Regions from separate parts of the Mesorhizobium sp. B2-3-15 genome, predicted to be linked through region 1. Evidence: predicted binding sites of a transcription regulator. Region 1 holds the regulator's gene; each other region holds the start of a gene.
The links. The regulator LexA, encoded in region 1, represses DNA repair genes until DNA is damaged. The targets are predictions, from matches to a motif close to TGTTCNNNNTGTGTTCNG.
Positions count from the first base shown of each region.

Region 1 (3,278 bases):
CGTCAGCGCCTTCTTGAAGCCGGCTATGGCGGCGTTCAATTGCGGATGCTCGCCGAAATTGGCAATGCCGATACGGATCTGATCGGCCGCGGCACTGCCGGCGCCGACCATCAATGCGCCCGCCAGGGCCAAACCCGACAACCAAGCGGATTTCGACTTCAACATCATTTCCTCCCAGATTTGATCAGGGCCGCTCGGAAACGCGGCTACTACGGCGATCATGGTCAGTCCGCCGGTCTGTGTCAAACATTATATATAATTGTTGCTAGGACCCGGTATCATATATACTTTCGCCAGACGACGGATTGATCACGATGCTGGATGAAACAAGTTCCACAAAAACGGAAGCCGCCTATCAGCTGTTGCGGCGCGACATCCTGACCACGCGCCTCATGCCGGGCGCCCCGCTCAAACTGAGTGCGCTGCGCGGCACCTATGGCGTCGGCTGGACACCGTTGCGCGAAGCCCTGTCGCGGCTCGAGGCCGAACGCCTGGTCACCGCGATCAGCAATCGTGGTTTTGCCGTGGCTCCGGTGTCGCGGGCCGAGCTGGAGGATCTGGCACGCGCCAGGATGGTGGTCGAGATACCCCTGTTCCTCGAATCGATGGAAAAAGGCGGCAGGGAGTGGGAGGATGCCGTGGTCACCGCCCACTACCGGCTCTCGCGTTGCAAGACGGCGGTCGACGATCCCTCGGACGCGGCCGTCGACAGATGGGACGAGAACCACGAGGCTTTCCATGCGGCGCTGCTGAGCGCCGCCACATGCGACTGGCTGTTGCGGTTCCGCTCGACGATCTCGGATCAGCTGCGCCGGCATCATCGCTTTCTTGGTCTGGCGCCGACACTGCGGGCCGCGGCCGGCCTCAAGGATGGCTATGAAGAGGCAATCGAAGCGCTACGCGAAGCGATTGCGATCGAACACCATACCGCGATCATGGAAGCGGCGCTCGACCGTGACGTCGAGCGGGCCAAGGCGCTGATGACGGCGCATATCGGCTACACACTGCACGTCTATGTCCACAGCGAAGACAGCGGCGCTACCAGATACGCCGCTCGCGCCGGCAGCTTGAAGGCGGGTTCGGGATAACTTCAGCGCTTCCGCGACGCCTATTCGAACGCGCTGGCCGGAGTGCGCCGAACGCCCCGATCCATGGCCGCCCGAAGCTACCAATCGTTGGCATTTTGGTTTCGTTTCGTTCCGCGAATAATGGCTCCGCGAATTATACGTCCCTCCGAGGAGAAGCCTTCCAACTAACTGATGCCAAAGCCTCGTCGGCGGATGGGCCACAGGCCATTAACCAAAACGATTTCAATGCGCCTGCCGACGGCGGAAAGGACTGGTTGCCGCCCGCCGTCGCGGGCAAAAAACTTCAGACCCCTTAACAAATTCATTAAACTTTAAACGGTTGCAGAACACAACTGGAACAGATAGTGTTTGTTCTGGGTTTGTTTTTTCGATTCTGGTTCAACCTTTCGTTCAATGTCTTGGGGGCCGCCATGCTGACACGCAAGCAACATGAACTGCTGATGTTCATCCACGAACGGCTCAAGGAAAGCGGGATACCGCCTTCCTTCGACGAGATGAAGGAAGCACTCGATCTTGCCTCCAAGTCGGGGATCCATCGCCTGATCACGGCCCTGGAGGAGCGCGGCTTCATTCGCCGGCTACCCAATCGGGCGCGCGCGCTGGAAGTGCTGCGGCTGCCGGACTCGATCGCGCCGGGCCTCAATGCGGCAAAGAAGTTCTCGCCAAGCATCATCCAAGGCAGCCTTGGCCAAGGCAGTCTCGGACGCCAGATCAGGCCGGCCGCTGCGCCTTCGCGCCTGCCCGCGGCCGGCAACGACGACGACGCGGTTTCAGCCGTGTCCATCCCGGTCATGGGCCGTATCGCCGCCGGTGTGCCGATCGATGCCATCCAGCATCAGACGCATTCGATCTCGGTGCCGCCGGACATGATCATGGGCGGCGAGCACTATGCGTTGGAGGTTAAGGGCGACTCGATGATCGAGGCTGGTATCTTCGATGGAGACACGGTCATTATCCGCAATGCCGACACGGCAAGCCCGGGCGAAATTATCGTGGCACTGGTCGACGAAGAGGAAGCGACACTGAAGCGGTTCCGCCGCAAAGGCGCTTCGATCGCGCTCGAAGCCGCCAATCCAGCCTACGAAACGCGCATTTTCGGGCCGGACAGGGTCAAGGTACAAGGCAAGCTGGTCGGGTTGATCAGGCGCTACTGAACCGGCTTGTTATCGGGCTTGTCGGGTTTTTTGTACGGCGGCAGCCCCCTCGCCTCGCGTGAGAATTTTCGCTGTTCGTGCCAGGGCCGGTATGGTCCGTCGACGGCAAATGCGATCGCGGCCCGGGTCGTGGCCGACTGGGGATTGAAGAAGACGGCAGCGCTTCCCTTGCGGGCGAGCTGCCGTTTGGTGACGACGAGAACCAGTGGATTGTGGCAGGCGTCATAGGCGGTTGCGTCATTGACGATGATCAGGTCGGCGAAAGCGCAGGCTTTCCAGGTGGTCTTGCGGTCCTCGACATAGGCAATGATCGCGCCGGAAGGGTGCCTGGCAAGGCACAGGCCTTCGCGGCAGTAGAAGGGCGATCCCGGCGGCAGGTCGGTGGGACTGGCAACATCGAATTGCCTGTCTGTCGTGTCGAACATTTCCGGTTTGACGATTGTTTCGGAGATCAGGGCGCGTTTCCAGTTGTCGGTTGCGAATTCGTTCGGACGTTCCCGGTTGACGGCCAGTTCGCCATTGCCGATCGGCAGCGCGACCAGCCGCGCATCTTCCGAGATCAGCACATCGGGCGCGCGTGTGTGCGACACAGTCAACAGGCCGGCGAGCGCGAATGGCAGCGCCGCGAGCCGCAGCCATGTCGTCGCCATCGTCGCGATAACCAGCGCGACGGTGACCAGCAGCACGGATTGCTGCGAAATCAGCCCGACTCCATCGACCGGAGAGCGCTCCGATATCCACGCCGACACGGCGATCATTGCGGTCAGGCCCTTGCCCATGAGGTAGAGAGCCGGCCAATCCAGTCCGAATGGCATCAACAGCGCGCTGGCGACGGCCAGGAACATCACGACCGACACGATAGGCATCACGGCCAGATTGGCGAACAGGCTGAGCGGCGATACCCGCTGGAAATGCCAGATGGCAAACAACGCCGTGGCGCTGCCGGCGATAATGGACGTCATGGCCAATCCACCTGTCGCCAGCAGGAATTTTCGCGTCAGGAACCCGGGCAGCGATCGCTTTGGCGGCGGTGGCC
Region 1 is NZ_VFVO01000014.1:35,206-38,483, forward strand. Features, by position in the region: gene FJ954_RS25235 (ABC transporter substrate-binding protein) at 1-165, opposite strand, end outside; gene FJ954_RS25240 (GntR family transcriptional regulator) at 315-1,088, shown strand; gene lexA (transcriptional repressor LexA) at 1,499-2,242, shown strand; gene FJ954_RS25250 (ComEC/Rec2 family competence protein) at 2,236-3,278, opposite strand, start outside.

Region 2 (3,278 bases), on a different contig from region 1:
GCCGTAGCTCTTGACCCTGTCCAGAAACACGGAATTGGGCCAATTCGCGCTTTGCACCGGCACTTGCGGGGCCGCCCAAACGAAAACCGCCGGCGCGAAGGCCGGCGGTTTGGAACGCGGTGCTACAGAACTCTTTTACTTAAGCATTGACTAATAGTCTGGATTTATGGCCAAATTCTGACCGTTGCCTACATCGCGCCGGCTTCGTCCTCAAAACCGTCGTCGCCATTGCCCTCGGAGCCACCATTTTCGAGGAACTTTTCGGCGATCAATCCGGCATTCTGCCTGAGCGCCAGCTCGATCTCGCGCGCGGTATCGGGATTGTCGCGCAGGAACAGTTTCGCATTCTCGCGGCCCTGGCCGAGACGCTGCGAATTATAGGAGAACCAGGCGCCCGATTTCTCGACCACGCCGGCCTTGACGCCGAGGTCGACCAGTTCGCCGGTCTTGGAGACGCCCTCGCCATACATGATGTCGAACTCGACCACCTTGAAGGGCGGCGCCAACTTGTTCTTGACCACCTTGACGCGGGTCTGGTTGCCGACGACCTCATCGCGATCCTTGACCGAGCCGATACGGCGGATGTCGAGGCGAACCGAAGCGTAGAATTTCAGCGCGTTGCCGCCGGTCGTGGTTTCGGGCGAACCGAACATGACGCCGATCTTCATGCGGATCTGGTTGATGAAGATGACCATGGTGTTGGAGCGCGAGATCGACGCGGTCAGCTTGCGCAGCGCCTGGCTCATCAGGCGGGCCTGCAGGCCCGGCAGCGAATCGCCCATCTCGCCCTCGATCTCGGCACGCGGCGTCAGCGCCGCCACCGAATCGACCACCAGCACGTCGATGGCGCCGGAACGCACCAGCGTGTCGCAAATCTCCAGCGCCTGCTCGCCGGTGTCGGGCTGCGAGATCAGCAGGTTTTCAAGATCGACGCCGAGCTTGCGGGCGTAGACCGGATCGAGCGCGTGCTCGGCATCGACGAAGGCGCAGATGCCGCCCTTCTTCTGGGCTTCAGCCACGGTGTGCAGGGCCAGGGTCGTCTTGCCGGAGCTTTCCGGCCCATAGATCTCGATGATACGGCCGCGCGGCAAGCCACCGACGCCGAGCGCGATGTCGAGGCCGAGCGAGCCGGTCGGCACCGTTTCGATCTCGACGACCTGCTCGTTGGCGCCGAGCCGCATGATCGAGCCCTTGCCGAAAGCCCGCTCGATTTGCGACAGCGCCGCATCCAGAGCCTTTGATTTGTCCACTGCCTTATCCTCTACCAGCCGCAAAGAATTCTGAGCCATGATACATCACCCCTTGGTCGTCAATGAAGGCCGGACAATCCGTAATCCCTACCATTTTGTACCTTTTTTGTTCTCATTTGGCAAGGGGTGACAACCAACTGAAAAACAAAGGATATCGCGGTTTGTTCTTTTTTTGTCTCGCAAGCTCGGGCACGAACGGGCTCCGCATTGGGCCAGACGGCTCGATCGTATCGCCCGGCCGAATCGCCGACCAGCATGCGAAGCTCTGTCGCGCACTCTAGCGCTTGTGCGGCCGCAACAACAAAGGTCATATCGCCGCCATGGTGGAATCCCCGAAGATCCTGGCCGTGGGCGGCGCCCATATCGACCGGCGTGGCCAGGTGTACGGTCCCTACGTGCCGGCAGCCTCCAATCCCGGCACGATGCGCGAGGATGTCGGCGGCGGCGTCTTCAACGCGTTGCGCAGCATGGTACGGCGCGGCGTGTCGGCCTCCCTGGTGTCGATGCGGGGCGGCGATGCATCGGCCGATACGGTTTCACGGGCCATCGCCGAGGCAGGCATCGCCGATCTTTCGGCGGTGTTCCTCGACCGTACCACGCCGAGCTACACGGCATTGATCGATCGCGAGGGCGAATTGATCGTCGGCTTTGCCGACATGGCACTGTACGACCTGGCTTTTCCCAAGCAGATCAGGCGTTCCAAGATACGCCAGGAGGTGGCCGCCGCCGATGCCATCCTGTGCGACGCCAATCTGCCGTCGGCCGCCCTGGAGCGGCTGCTGTCGCTCGCCGCCGGTAAACCGGTTTTCGCCATCGCGATTTCGCCGGCGAAGGTAACGCGGCTGATACCGGTTCTCGGCGGGCTGGCCCAGCTCTTCATGAACCGGCGAGAGGCCGTCGTGCTGGCCGGTGTCAATGCAGCGGCCGCCGAGCGGGAAATGGTCGACGGGTTGCGGTGCAGCGGCCTTGCCAGCGGCGTGGTCACGGCAGGCAGCGGCCCTGTGCTGGGTTTCGATGAGACAGGCGCCTTTTCGATCCTGCCGCCTGCCCCCAGAAAAGTCGCCGATGTCACCGGCGCCGGCGACGCGCTGGCAGGTGCGACGGTCGCAGCACTGCTGCGGGGCCATCCGCTGCGCCACGCCGTGCGCGAGGGCGTCGCCGCGGCAACGCTGGCCATCGAAAGCGCCGACGCGGTGCCCGAATTCACCGCGGCGAGCTTCGCGGAAGCGCTGGCCCTTGTGCCGGATGCCAGGGAAGTGGCATGAGACCCGGCAAGTTCATAACGCGCGGTGAAGCTACGCTTTCCTGATGGATGCGCCGCACTCCGGATTGGAGATCAGAGATGACGCCAGAGACCGCCCGCCCCTTCATCGATATCCACGCACCGGTGGCGCAGGCCCTGGCCGCCGGGCGCCCGGTGGTGGCGCTCGAAAGCACCATCATCACCCATGGCATGCCCTATCCCGACAATGGCGCCATGGCGGCCAACGTCGAAAAGATCATCGCTGACGGCGGCGCCGTGCCGGCAACCATCGCGGTGGTCAACGGCCGCATCAAGATCGGGCTTTCGGACGGCGAACGCGAATCGCTGGCGATGACCGGTGACGCCATGAAGCTGTCGCGCGCCGATCTCGGCTTCGCCGTCGCGCAGGGCCGCACCGGTGGCACCACGGTCGCCGCCACCATGATCGCGGCTGACATGGTCGGGATAAAGGTGTTCGCCACCGGCGGCATTGGCGGCGTGCACAAGGGGGCGGAAAAGAGCTTCGACATCTCGGCCGACCTCGATGAATTGGCGCGTACACCGGTGATCGTCGTCTCGGCCGGCGCCAAGGCGATCCTCGACATCGAAAAGACGCTGGAAGTGCTGGAGACGCGCGGCGTGCCCGTGGTCGGCCATGGCTGCGAGACGATGCCGGCCTTCTGGTCGCGGCAGTCACCGTTCCGGGCGCCATTGACCTTGCACGGACCGGAAGATATCGCGCATTTCTACCGGACACGCCTGGCTCTGGGCTTGGGCGGCGGCAT
Region 2 is NZ_VFVO01000007.1:283,637-286,914, reverse strand. Features, by position in the region: gene recA (recombinase RecA) at 189-1,289, opposite strand; gene FJ954_RS16710 (carbohydrate kinase family protein) at 1,571-2,515, shown strand; gene FJ954_RS16705 (pseudouridine-5'-phosphate glycosidase) at 2,593-3,278, shown strand, end outside.
Region 2: recA (recombinase RecA) is a predicted target of LexA. The motif match lies at 1,347-1,364, and genes of this name have one in related genera.

Region 3 (3,278 bases), on a different contig from region 1:
AGTGACCTGCCTCCCCATCGCGCTGCCCAGGATCGCGGTGGCCTGCTCGAAGGTATAATAGCCGCCGCCATGCAATTCGATAATCCGCTCGCTTGGAAAGCGCGTGGCGTCCAGCAGCGCGGCGGCGCGCTGGCCGACATCGCTGGCGGCAATCAAAGGCATCGGCAGATCGCCACGGAACGGCGTCATGAAGATGCCGGAAGCGGCCTGCTGGACAAAGCCCATGCCCTTGGCGAAGTTCTCCATGAAGAATGAGGCGCGCAAAAACACCAGTTCGTCGAGGCCGAGCGCCGCCAGCCGGTCCTCCATCAAGGCGGCGCCGAGCGAAGTTCCCATCCTGAGATGGGCGTTGAGGCCGCTGAGCAGCACGACGCGGCGCACGCCTGACTTCGCGATCGCCGCCGCCAGCCGCGCGCCGACTTCATCCTCGAAGCCATGAAGATCTGGCGCCGTGACGTCGAACGGAATCATTACATAGGCGCTGTTGGCACCGGAAAAGGCGGAGGCGAGCGCGTCGCTATCGTCAAGCGCGACACCCAGGCTGCGCGCCACGCCGCGCACAATATGCCCCTGCCTGGTCAGGACCTGGGCGACCGCCTTGCCAACCTCGTTGGTGGCCCCGATGACCACGACGGTTCTTGGTGAGCTGATTTTCCCGACGGCCTGACTCATGACGTCCTCCTGCTGGCCAAGTTGCGGCCCAACGATTTACTTTTGGAACCATTTGACTGATGGAAAGAACGATGTCAATAGTAAAGTGATTTAAAAATGGAACCGTAGAGATGTCGACGCGTGAAAGATCCGGCTGCCCGATCAGCCTGTCGCTGGAATTGCTCGGCGACCGCTGGACGCTGCTCATCATCCGCGACCTGGTCTTCGCCGGCAAAAAGCATTTTCGCGAGTTCCTGCAATCCGATGAAGGCATCTCCTCGCGCACATTGGCCGAGCGGCTGCAGACGCTGCAGGACGAAGGCATCCTCACCCGCTGCGACGACCCTAGCCACGGGCTGAAGGCGATCTACCGGCTGACCGAAGCCGGCATCGATCTCCTGCCGGTGCTGGCCACGCTCGGCGCTTGGGGCAGCAAGCACCGCAAATCCGACGACAAACTCGCCCGTATCGCCGACGAACTGGCGGCCGGCGGCGAGCCGGCGCTGGAACGGATGAAGGCGGCACTGCGGGCGGAGCATGTTGTCTAGGAAGTGGCGCTGCCTCCTTCCGCCCTGTGGAAAAGGAGGCACTTTACGCGCCTCGGTTACGCCCAAAGGACACCGATGCAGCAAAGACCCAATTGACAACGATCTCTGTTTGTTCACTATAGGTTCCTGTCTATCAGCAATCGCGGATGAGCGGAACAGGATGGAAACGACGGCCACCATCCTGCATGCCGATCTCGACGCCTTCTATGCCTCGGTCGAGCAACTGCTCGACCCGTCGCTGCGCGGCAAGCCGATCGCGGTTGGCGGCGGCGTGGTGCTCGCCGCCTCTTACGAAGCGCGCGCCTTTGGCGTGCGCGGCGGCATGCCGGGACGCAAGGCGCGCGAGCTTTGCCCGCAATTGATCTTCGTCGGCGGCAATTTCAGCCACTACCAGCGGCTGGGCGACGCGGCGATCAAGGTGCTCGACGATTTCACGCCGGTGGTCGAACGCATCTCCATCGACGAGGCCTTCGCCGATGTCGCCGGCTGCACGCATCTGTTCGGCTCCCCGCGGGAAATCGCGACGGCGATCCGGGGCCGTGTGCGGGCCGAACTCGGCCAGCCGATCTCGATCGGCGTGGCGCGCACCAAGCATCTGGCCAAGATCGCCTCGCAAGTCGCCAAGCCCGACGGGCTGGTGGTGGTCGAGCCCGGCACCGAGCTTGCCTTCCTGCACGATTTGCCGGTCTCGCTGATGTGGGGCGTCGGGCCGGCCACCAGGGCGCGCTTGGCCGAGATCGGCGTCGAGACCATCGGCGAGCTGGCCCGGACCCACAGCGGCGCCCTGACCCGGCTGCTAGGCCCCGCGGCCGGCGAAAAGCTCGCGGCGCTGTCGTGGAACCGCGATCCGCGCAAGCTGGAGACGAAGCGCCGGGCGCACTCGGCCGGCGCGCAATCGGCTCTCGGGCAAAAGCCGGCCGTGGCGCGAGTGATCGTGCCCACACTGCTGCATCTGGCCGATCGCGTCGCCAGCCGGCTGCGCGCCAAGAACCGCCCCGGCCGCACGGTAACCGTGCGCGTGCGCTTTGCCGATCTCAGCGCCGTCACGCGCTCGATCACGCTGGAACAGCCGATCTCGGCGACCGCCATGCTGGCCGAGATCGCAGGGGATTTGGTGCGCGGCGTGCTCGCCGAGCATCCCCGGGAGAAAACGATCTCGCTGCTGGCGATCTCGGTCTCGCACCTGGAGGAGAGCACCGAACTGCAGCTCGACCTGCCGCTCGGCCTCGCCGACGAGAAGCGCCGCCCGGGCAGCCAAAAAGGCCTCGCGCGCTTTGGCGCCGACCGCGCCATCGACAAGATCCGCCAGCGTTTCGGCAAACAGGCGGTCGGCTACGGTACGGTGGCCCTGGAAGCGGCCCGCTCGGTGCCCGACGCATTCAGGGAACTGGCGGAGAAGGAATTGTGAGCGGAGGAGCCCTCCCCGTCGCTCACGCTTTGCGGATCGATGTCCCGAACCAGGCGGCGCGGTGGTCGTCACCAGCGCCGGCTTTCAATGGGTCTTCTTCACGGCACGCCCGTTGCGCGGCGGGGTCAGTTTGCAGATCGTCGACATCGCTGCAATGATCGAGGGAAGGAGCGGAGACGCCGATGTTCGGGGCCTTCTAAAGAGAGTTGCCGGGTGACTGTCCTCGACAAGGCAAAGCAATGGGCGAAAGTCACCAAGCGCGATGTGATGGCCCTGTGGCTGGCCGCCCGCGATCCTCGCGTTCCCTGGTACGCCAAGCTTGCCGCCGGCATGGTCGCCGCCTACGCGCTCAGTCCTATCGATCTGATACCCGATTTCATTCCCGTACTCGGATATCTGGACGATCTGATCATCGTGCCGCTTGGCATCCTGCTTGCGGTGAAGCTGATCCCCGCCGATCTGATGGCGGAGTTTCGCGCGGAGGCCATTCGCCGATCGAGGCCGACCAGCCGCGGCGGTCTCGCATTCATTGTCGGACTTTGGGTTTTGATGGCCGCCGCGCTCATCTGGCTATTCTGGCCAGATCGCTCAGCCTAGATTTCAGGCTTGGCGTTTCTCGTCGCTCGACCACCGGGCAGACTATCGGTTGCCGGCGAAAGACCCATCCCAAC
Region 3 is NZ_VFVO01000012.1:24,315-27,592, forward strand. Features, by position in the region: gene FJ954_RS22890 (NmrA family NAD(P)-binding protein) at 1-672, opposite strand, end outside; gene FJ954_RS22895 (helix-turn-helix domain-containing protein) at 783-1,199, shown strand; gene dinB (DNA polymerase IV) at 1,360-2,607, shown strand; gene FJ954_RS22905 (YkvA family protein) at 2,821-3,204, shown strand.
Region 3: dinB (DNA polymerase IV) is a predicted target of LexA. The motif match lies at 1,310-1,327, and genes of this name have one in related genera.